Regions from separate parts of the Aeromicrobium phoceense genome, predicted to be linked through region 1. Evidence: riboswitches for the same ligand, from Rfam matches in the RefSeq annotation. Region 1 holds a riboswitch; the other holds the start of a gene.
What was found. Region 1 has a riboswitch for thiamine pyrophosphate ahead of thiM (hydroxyethylthiazole kinase). Riboswitches for the same ligand answer to the same signal wherever they lie in the genome.
Positions count from the first base shown of each region.

Region 2: it holds a riboswitch for thiamine pyrophosphate, as region 1 does, so the genes downstream of both, H1W00_RS04390 (ECF transporter S component) here and thiM (hydroxyethylthiazole kinase) in region 1, are expected to answer to the same signal.

Region 1 is NZ_JACEOG010000002.1:434,833-439,208, reverse strand. It holds gene H1W00_RS15470 (bifunctional hydroxymethylpyrimidine kinase/phosphomethylpyrimidine kinase) at 1-918, opposite strand, end outside; gene thiE (thiamine phosphate synthase) at 915-1,541, opposite strand; gene thiM (hydroxyethylthiazole kinase) at 1,562-2,371, opposite strand; TPP riboswitch at 2,362-2,454, opposite strand; gene H1W00_RS15455 (alpha/beta hydrolase family protein) at 2,491-3,129, opposite strand; gene H1W00_RS15450 (alcohol dehydrogenase catalytic domain-containing protein) at 3,218-4,174, shown strand; gene H1W00_RS15445 (FUSC family protein) at 4,236-4,376, shown strand, end outside.
Region 2 is NZ_JACEOG010000001.1:922,432-926,807, forward strand. It holds gene H1W00_RS04380 (DUF6801 domain-containing protein) at 1-413, shown strand, start outside; gene H1W00_RS04385 (VanZ family protein) at 494-1,090, shown strand; TPP riboswitch at 1,097-1,206, shown strand; gene H1W00_RS04390 (ECF transporter S component) at 1,196-1,786, shown strand; gene H1W00_RS04395 (ATP-binding cassette domain-containing protein) at 1,783-3,132, shown strand; gene H1W00_RS04400 (energy-coupling factor transporter transmembrane component T family protein) at 3,129-3,806, shown strand; gene H1W00_RS04405 (DUF6801 domain-containing protein) at 3,965-4,376, shown strand, end outside.

The DNA.
Region 1 (4,376 bases):
GGCGATGGCGGCACGCACGTCCCGCACGCCGTCCCACCACTGGTCCCGGACCTCCTCCGCGGTGGGCCGGGTGGCCGTCCCGCCGCGACTCCACATCCCGGCGAAGTGGCTGATCGGCCCGTTGCCCCCGCCCACCTCGAGGGACGCTCCGTGGCGGATGCTCTCGGTCAGCCACCGCTTCGCCTCGGCTGTCGCCGGCTCCCACGACCCGAGGCGGGCTCGGTGCGTTGCCACGGCCGAGGACAGCGAGCAGCCCGTCCCGTGCGTGTTGGTCGTAGCGATCCTGGCTCCGGGGAACTCCACGACCTCACGGCCGCCGAGCCGGGTGCCGCCCCCGTCGACGAGCGCGTCCGGCACGGCATCGCCCTCGACGTGCCCACCCTTCGCCAGGACGACGACGTCGTGGGTCGCCGAGACCTCCCGCGCCTGCTCCAGGACGTCCGGCCACCGGGCCGCCGGAGCACGCCCCGCGAGCACCGCGAGCTCGGCCACGTTCGGCGTGATCAGGTGCGCCAGCGGCAGGAGCTCGCGCAGCGCCTGCTCGGCGTCCGCGTCGAGCAGGCGGTCGCCGCTCGTGGCGATCATGACCGGGTCGATCACGACCACCGGCGGTCGGGTCCGGCGAAGCCACGCCCCGACCGTCTCGATCACCTCGCGGCCCGCCAGCATCCCGATCTTCACCGCGTCCACGGTCACGTCCTCGCTGACCGCGTCCAGCTGCTCGGCGAGGAAGTCGGTCGGCGGCACGTGGACCGAGCGGACGCCCCGGGTGTTCTGGGCCACCAGCGCCGTGACCACCGCCATGCCGTAGCCGCCGGAGGCCGCGATGCTCTTCAGGTCGGCCTGGATCCCCGCACCGCCCGTCGGGTCGGTGCCCGCGATGGCGAGCACGCGCGGCACGCTGCTCCCCCCGCTCATGCCGCTCCTCCCCAGGCTGCCGCGAACTCGGCCGCGGCGCGGCGCGGGTCCTCCGCGGCGCAGATGCCGGAGACCACGGCGGCTCCCGCCGCACCGGCGGCCCGCAGCGGAGCCACGTCGGCGAGCCTGATCCCGCCGATCGCGACGGTCGGCAGCTGCGTCGACCGCGCGAGCTCGGCGAAGCCCGCCACCCCCAGGGGCGGTGGCGCGTCGGTCTTGGTGGCGGTCTGCCGGACCACCCCCACCCCGACGTAGTCGACGCGACCGGGGTCGGCGGCGGCCGCTGCGAGCTCGGCGGGAGTCGCCGCGCTCACGCCGATCACCGCGCCCTCCCCCACCAGCCGACGCACGAGCGAGGGCGGGAGGTCGGACTGCCCGACGTGCACACCCGTCACCCGGGCACCCGCGGCACGCGCGGCCAGGAACACGTCGACCCGGTCGTTGACGATCAGGGCGACGTCGTCGGGCAGCGCCCGCGACACGGCCAGCACGGTCTCGAGGAACCGCGCGGCCGGGAGGTCCTTCTCGCGCACCTGCACGGTCGTCACTCCCCCGGCCACCGCCTCGGCCACGGTCCCGGCGACGTCGCGTCCCCGTGAGGCGGCCAGGGCGCTGTCGGTCACCAGGTACACCGACAGGTCCGTCATGACAGTCGCGCCCACGCCGCGAGGTCGGCCGCGCCGACCGAGCCCAGCGCGTCGATGAACGAGGCGGCGAAGCTGCCGGGCCCTGCGCTGCGCTCAGCCGCCAGCTCCGCGGCCACGGTGTACACGGTGACTGCGGCGACCGTGGCCGTGAACGGGTCCTCGGTCACGGCGGCGAACGCGGCCATCACCGCTCCGAGCGCACAGCCACCACCCGTGACCTTGGTCAGGAGCACGTCCCCGTTGGCGATCCGCACGACGCGCTCGCCGTCGGTCACGGCGTCGACCGGCCCGGACACGGCGACGACGCCCCCGGTGGTGGAGGCGAGCTTCCGGGCCACGTCCAGCGCCCCGTCGACGTCGTCGGTGGAGTCGACGCCGCGGCCGCCGGCACCCGCGCCGGCCACCGCGATGATCTCCGAGGCGTTGCCCCGGATCACCGTCGGCCGCAGGTCGCGCAGCCGGTGGGCGAACGGGGTGCGGACCGGAAGGGATCCGACCGCCACGGGGTCGAGCACCCACGGCGTGCCAGCCTCCGCAGCCGCCGAGGCCGCCTCGAGCATGGCCTCGCGCTGCTCCCCGGCCGGGGTGCCGAGGTTGATCAGCAGGCCCCCGGCGACCGTGGCGAACGGTCCGGCCTCCTCGGGCACGTCGACCATCGCGGGGGCGGCGCCCACGGACAGCAGGGCGTTGGCGGTGAAGTTCACCACGACGCTGTTGGTGAGGCACTGCACGAGGGGCGCGTCCGCGCGCACCCGGGCCAGGGCCTCAGTGGTGGAGGTGAGCAGGTCTTCAGGCGTGCGCGACATCGCGACATCCCTTCGCTAGTGCGAACTAGATCAGGTTCGACGGGTGTGATCTCAGCCCCGGCGGGGCACCCCGTGTCTTGGCGCTCACAGGCTAGCGCCAGGCCTGCGTCGTGCGACGGCTAGCCCAGTGCTGCGACGAACTCCGCGACGAAGCGGTCCTGGAAGGCGTCGTGGTCCAGGCCCGGCGTGGGCACCTTGTTCGACGGCAGCGGCGACATGAAGTCGAAGTGGCCGACGCCCTCGTAGCGACGCAGGTCGAGTCCGGCCGGAGCCGGGCGCAGCACCTCGGCCGACTCCGGGGGTGTCACGTCGTCCTCCGACCCGACGAACGCGGTGACCGGCACCGTGACCTCGTCGAGGGCGTCGGGCCCGGCGAACCAGCCGGTCGCCGGCGCGAGCACGATGACGCGCGAGACCCGCGGCTCCGTGGGGACCTCGAACGCCTCTCCCTGACGGTTCCGCGGTTGGGCACCCGCGAGGCACAGCGCCGCGCACCCGCCCAGCGAGTGCCCGGCCGCCACGACGGGGAGGTCATCCCGCCCGATCTCCGTCAGCGGCACCCGAAGCGCGGACACGCGCTCACGCACCACGTCGTCGGTGAAGATCTCGGTCAGGTGATGGGCCGGCGCGGCCACGATGAAGCCCGCGTCGGCGGCGGCGCGGAGCAGCCGCTCGTAGCGGGACGGGTCGCCGCCCGCACCAGGGGCGAACAGCAGGATGCCGCGGGGATCGTCGGACGTCAGCAGGATCGGCGTCATGCCCACGACCCTACGCACGGAGGACGCCTTCGGCACGCGCGACGAGCACCCTTGACCTCAACTCCGGTTGAGGTTGTCTCATGGGCTCATGCACGCGATACGACACCACGAGTTCGGCCCCGCCGACGTCCTGCGCCTGGAGACCCTCCCCGATCCGGAACCGGCACCAGGCCAGCTCCGTATCGCCGTCGAGGCAGCCGGCGTGCACCTGCTCGACACCTCCATCCGTGCCGGGGAGGCGTTCGGAGCCGGACCGGCGCCCGAGCTGCCGCTCGTCCCCGGCCGCGAGGCGGCAGGCGTGGTCGACCGGATCGGCCCGGACGTCGACGCGGAGTGGCTCGGACGCCGCGTCGTGGCACATCTCGGCTTCGGTGGCGGTGGCTACGCGGAGCAGGCGGTCGTCGACGCCGGGCGCGCCCACCCGATCCCCGACGGGATGGACGCCGGCACCGCCGTGGCCGCGATCGGGACGGGTCGCACCGCCACCGCGATCCTGGAGCTCGCCGAGCTGGTGCCCGAGGACGTCGTCGTGGTGACCTCGGCGGCCGGCGGACTCGGCCCGCTGCTGCTCCAGGGCGCGGCGAACGTCGGCGCACGGACCGTGGGGCTGGCCGGCGGTCCGGACAAGACCGCGCTCGCCTCGCGGTTCGGCGCCACTCTCGTCATCGACCACCGCTCCCCCGACTGGCAGCTCCATCTCCGCGACGCCGGAATCCCCACCGTCGTCCTCGACGGCGTCGCGGGACCCATCGGGCGCGCGCTGTACCGCGGCCTCGCGCCGGGAGGTCGTCTCGTGCGCTTCGGCTGGTCCTCGGGTGTGCAGAACGACTACGCCGACCCGCAGCGACGGGTGATCGACGTGCTGGGTCCGCCGATCCTCGACCGGATCGATGAGTTCGAGCGGGCGGCGCTGACCGCTGCGGCGGACGGGACCCGCGTGCCGCACGTCGGGACGGTGCTGACCCTCGCCGAGGCGGCCGAGGCCCACCGGGCCCTCGAGACGCGCACCGCGGTGGGGAAGGTCGTGCTGGTGGTGCCGCGCTGATCCAGCGGGCCGCCCGGCATTCCGACGTGCCCGTCTTGCCGCCGCGTGCCACGGTGAAGGGATGGAAACAGCGCGCGCGTGGCTCCTCGACCGGTGGGTGAATCACCCACGGATCGCCCTCGCGCTGCGCGCGGCCGTCGCCGCCGCGATTGCCTGGATCCTCGTGCGTTTCGTCCCCGGCTCGCAGGACTACCCGTACTAC
Region 2 (4,376 bases), on a different contig from region 1:
ATGAGGTCGAGCTGCTCAGCTCCGACGTGCTGTCGCCCGGCGACACGATCACCTTCGCGTTCGGTCCGGACTGGATCGGCAAGGAGCTGGCCTTCGAGCTGCACTCCGAACCGATCGCGATGGGCACGCGGGTGGTGAGCACCTCGGGCGAGGCCTCGGTGCGCATCCCGACGAACGCGCCGCTCGGCTCCCACACGGTGAAGGTGCTCAGCCGGGGCGTCGTCATCGCCGAGGTCCCGGTGGAGATCGTCGCCGCCGACGCCAGTGGCGACGCCTCGGACGACGACTGGGCCAGCGACGACTACCTGGCCGCCGCCGGTGGTCCGGGGCTCGGTGTCGCAGTCCTCGGCGGCGCCCTGGTCGTGGCTGGTGCAGCCGTGATGCTGCAACGTCGCCGCACGCGTCGCGACTGAGTGCCGCCGGGGGAGCGGGGGCGGGTCTCTGCGGACCCGCCCCCGCCCTTGGCGTGCCCGGGGGTTGAGAGGATCCTCCGGTGTCCACCGTCGAGATCCCCGTGCTCCCCGTGCTGATCCCGGCGACGATCGCCGCGATCGCCGCGTCGCTCGGGTGGCTGCACCGTCGCGGGCGCCTCACTCCGCTGCGCGCCGCGGTCGGCGTGGTCGCGTGCGTCTACGGCGCCGCCGTCCTGGCGCATGTGCTCCTGCCGTTTCCCGTCGCCACGGACGACCCGCGGCCGTGGCGCGTCCTGGTCCACCTCACGCCGTTCACCGACGTCCTGGACGACCCCGCCGGGATGCTGCTGAACATCCTGCTCTTCGTGCCCCTCGGAATGCTCCTGCCGCTCGTCACCGGAGTCCGGACGGTGCGCCGGGCGGCGGCCGTGGGTTTGCTGGTCAGCGTGGCCATCGAGGCGGTGCAGCTGGCCGGAGTGCTCGTCGTGGGCGCCGGCCGGATCGCCGATGTCGACGACCTCGTCGGCAACGCCCTGGGCACCGCGATCGGCTGGACCGCCTGCGTGCTGCTGATGCAGCTCCCACCGCTGGGCCGGCTCGCGGCTCGGGCCTCCTGGGCAGAGGACGGAATCGCCTCGGGGGCCGCCCCCGGTGCCGCGCCCGCCACGGGAGGCTAGGCTGGCTGCACACGACAGGGGAGCGCCATGCAGAGGGCGCTGAGAGTGCGGAACAGCCGCAGACCCTTGAACCTGCTCCGGTTAGCACCGGCGAAGGGAGTCACGATGACATCTGCTGTCCGTTCCACCACGAGGTATCGCACGCTCGACCTGGTGACCATCACGATGCTCGGTGTCGCGTTCGGCGTCGTCTTCTGGGGCTGGGGGAAGCTCTACGCCCTCGTCGACATCGGTGCGGCCGTGGGATTCAAGCCGGCTGCGGCCCTCCTCGCCGGGATGTGGCTCATCGCCGGCGTCGTCGGCGGCCTGATCGTCCGCCGCCCAGGTGCGGCGCTCGCCACCGAGCTCGTCGCCGCGCTCGTGTCCACGATCGTCCTCGGCGGCACCGAGTGGGGCAGCGCGGTGCTGATCTCGGGCCTCGTCCAAGGGCTCGGGGCCGAGCTCGCGTTCGCGATCTTCCTGTACCGGAGGTTCGACCTGCCGACTGCCGTCCTCGCGGGCGCGTTGTCGGCGGTCTTCGCAGCCTTCTACGAATGGAACTACTACTACGCGGACTGGGACCTGACGTGGCGGCTGTTCCACCTGGGCTTCTTCGTCACCTCCGGCATCATCATCGCCGGGTTGGGTGGCTGGCTCCTGGTGCGTGCGCTCGCACAGGCAGGTGCGCTCGACTCGTTCGCTGCCGGCCGGCAGTGACGGTCGCGTTCCACGACTACTCCTGGACGCCGCTGCACGCCCGCCGCCCGGCGCTCGACCGGCTTGACCTGCGCATCGACCCCGGTGAGCGCGTCCTGCTGGTCGGGCCCAGCGGCAGTGGCAAGTCGACCGCCCTGCATGCGATCGCCGGCGCACTCGGCACGACGCTGGTCGGCGAGGCCAGCGGATCGGTCGAGGTGCACGGGCGCATCGGGATGGTCACCCAGAACCCGTCCTCGTCGATCGTCGCGGACCGGATCGGGCGCGACGTGGCGTTCGGCCCGGAGAACCTGGGTCTGCCGCGCGAGGAGATCTGGCGACGGGTCGACGCCGCGCTCGAGGCGGTGGGCCTGGATCAGGGGCGTGAGCGCTTCACCAGTGCGCTGTCGGGCGGAGAGCGGCACCGTCTCGCGCTCGCGGGCGCCCTGGCGACGGAGCCGGACCTGCTCCTGCTGGACGAGCCGACGTCCATGCTGGACGCCGAGCTGGCGGCGGAGGTCCGCGACGCCGTCCTGCGCGTCGTCGGCGACTGCTCGCTCCTCGTGGTCGAGCACCGCTTCGAGCTCTGGCTCGACCATGTCGACCGGGTCGTCGTGCTCGAGGAGGGGCGACCGGTCTTCGACGGGTCCGTGCCGTCGTTCCGTGGCGCTGCCGTGCCGGAGGCGCTATGGATGCCGGGGCGCCCGGCGCCCGAGCCGGCCTGGATCCCTGAGGAACTGGTGCACCCGTTCGCCCCGGCCGGCGTCACCGCTCGTGCGCTGGTGATCGACCGGGTCACGCGCACGCTGCGGGGCACCGAGCGCACGCGGGCGGTCGACGGGCTGACGCTCGAGCTGGCACCCGGCACCCTGACAGCGCTCGTGGGCCGCAGCGGAGCGGGCAAGTCCACGGCGCTGCTGGCGCTGGGCGGACTCCTGGAGCCCGTCTCGGGGGAGGTCGACGCACCGGCCGAGCTCGGCTGGTGCCCCCAGGACCCCGAGCTCGGCTTCGTCGCGCGGACGGTGCGCGAGGAGCTGGAGGCCAGCCCTGCAGCGTTCGGGCGCACCGTCGACGTGGACGCGGTGCTCGAGGTCATCGGCCTGGTCGGCCGTGGTGACGATCACCCCTACCGGCTGTCGGGCGGAGAGCAGCGCCGGCTGGCGCTCGCGGCCAGCTGCGCGCACCGGCCGGGGCTGGTCCTCGCGGACGAGCCCACCGTCGGACAGGACCGAGGCACGTGGGCGACCGTCGCCGGCTGGCTGGGGGCGTCGGCGCAGGCAGGTGCCACGGTGGCCGTCTCCACGCACGATCCGGACCTGCCGCGCGACCGCGACGTGGTCCTGCATGAGGGGGTCGTCGTGCGATGACTGGCCTGATCACGCGACTCAACCCGCTCGTCCTGCTGGCGATCGGCGTCGCCGCGGCCCTCGGCTCACCGGCGATCCGCACGATGCCGATCGCCGTGACGTGCGCCGCCGTCTACGTCGTGGCGGTCGTGGCGGTGGTGCCCTCGTGGCGGTATCCGGTGGTGTGCCTGGCCTTCGTGGCGCTCCCGGTCGCCACGATCGTGTGGAGCACGTGGCTGTTCGGCGGTCGCGACCTCGAGGTCGCGGCGGTCGCGGGAGTGCGGACCTTCGTCATGGCGTGGCCGGGCGCCGTGGCCGCCGGCTACATCGACGTCGCGCGCCTCGGCGACTACCTGGCCCAGACGCTGCACGTTCCCGGTCGGTTCGCCGCTGCGCTGTCCGCCGCGCTGCAACGGGTCGGCGGGGCGTGGCAGGCCTGGCACGACCTCGACCGGGCCCGCAGGGCGCGCGGGCTGCGGCGCCGCCCGTGGCCGATGGCCTTCGCGCTGCTGGTCCACACGATGAGGGACGCGAGCCGAACGTCGATCGCGATGGACGCCCGCGGCTTCGCCACGGCCGGGCGTCGGACGTGGGCCGAGGCGGCGACCTGGCCGCCGATCGACCTGCTCGCGCTGGCCTTCGCGGCCGCCGCAGGCGCCCTTCCCGTGCTCTTGTTACTCGCGAGTCGGGTGTGATCCCTCGACGGACGAGAGTGGCTTGCATCACAGTGCAACTAGAGGTTACAGTCGACGCGATTGCGACCCGGGGGTGGCAATCAGCCGGGTCTGTCCAGTCGTGAAGCGAGGAAACCATGCGCTTGAGCGCTCATGTACGTCGAGGCCTTCGCCTCGCGGTGGCCAGTGCCGTGGTCGGTGGCGGCGCCATCGCCTTCTCCGCGCCCGCGCAGGCCGTGCCGGCCAGCATCGACCGTGTCCCCTACGTCTGCAAGGCGCTGAACTCCACGATCGACCTCTCGCTCCAAGGGCCCAAGCAGTTCTACGTGACGTCGCAGACCGATCTGCCTGCGAGCGTCGAAGCCGGTGCAACCGTGCCCGCGACCGAGACGTCCCTGACGCTCGCGCTGTCGACCGCGCTCGTCGATCGGCTCTACGGACCGATGAAGGTGCGCCGGGTCAAGGGTTCCTCGACCACGAAGGTCGACCTTCAGGCCGTGGCGCCCGGGGGCGAGCTCGTCGAGACGATGAGCCCCGACGTCAAGGGACCCAACGGCGAGCCGGGACCCCTGGTCAACGACTGGGTCGACC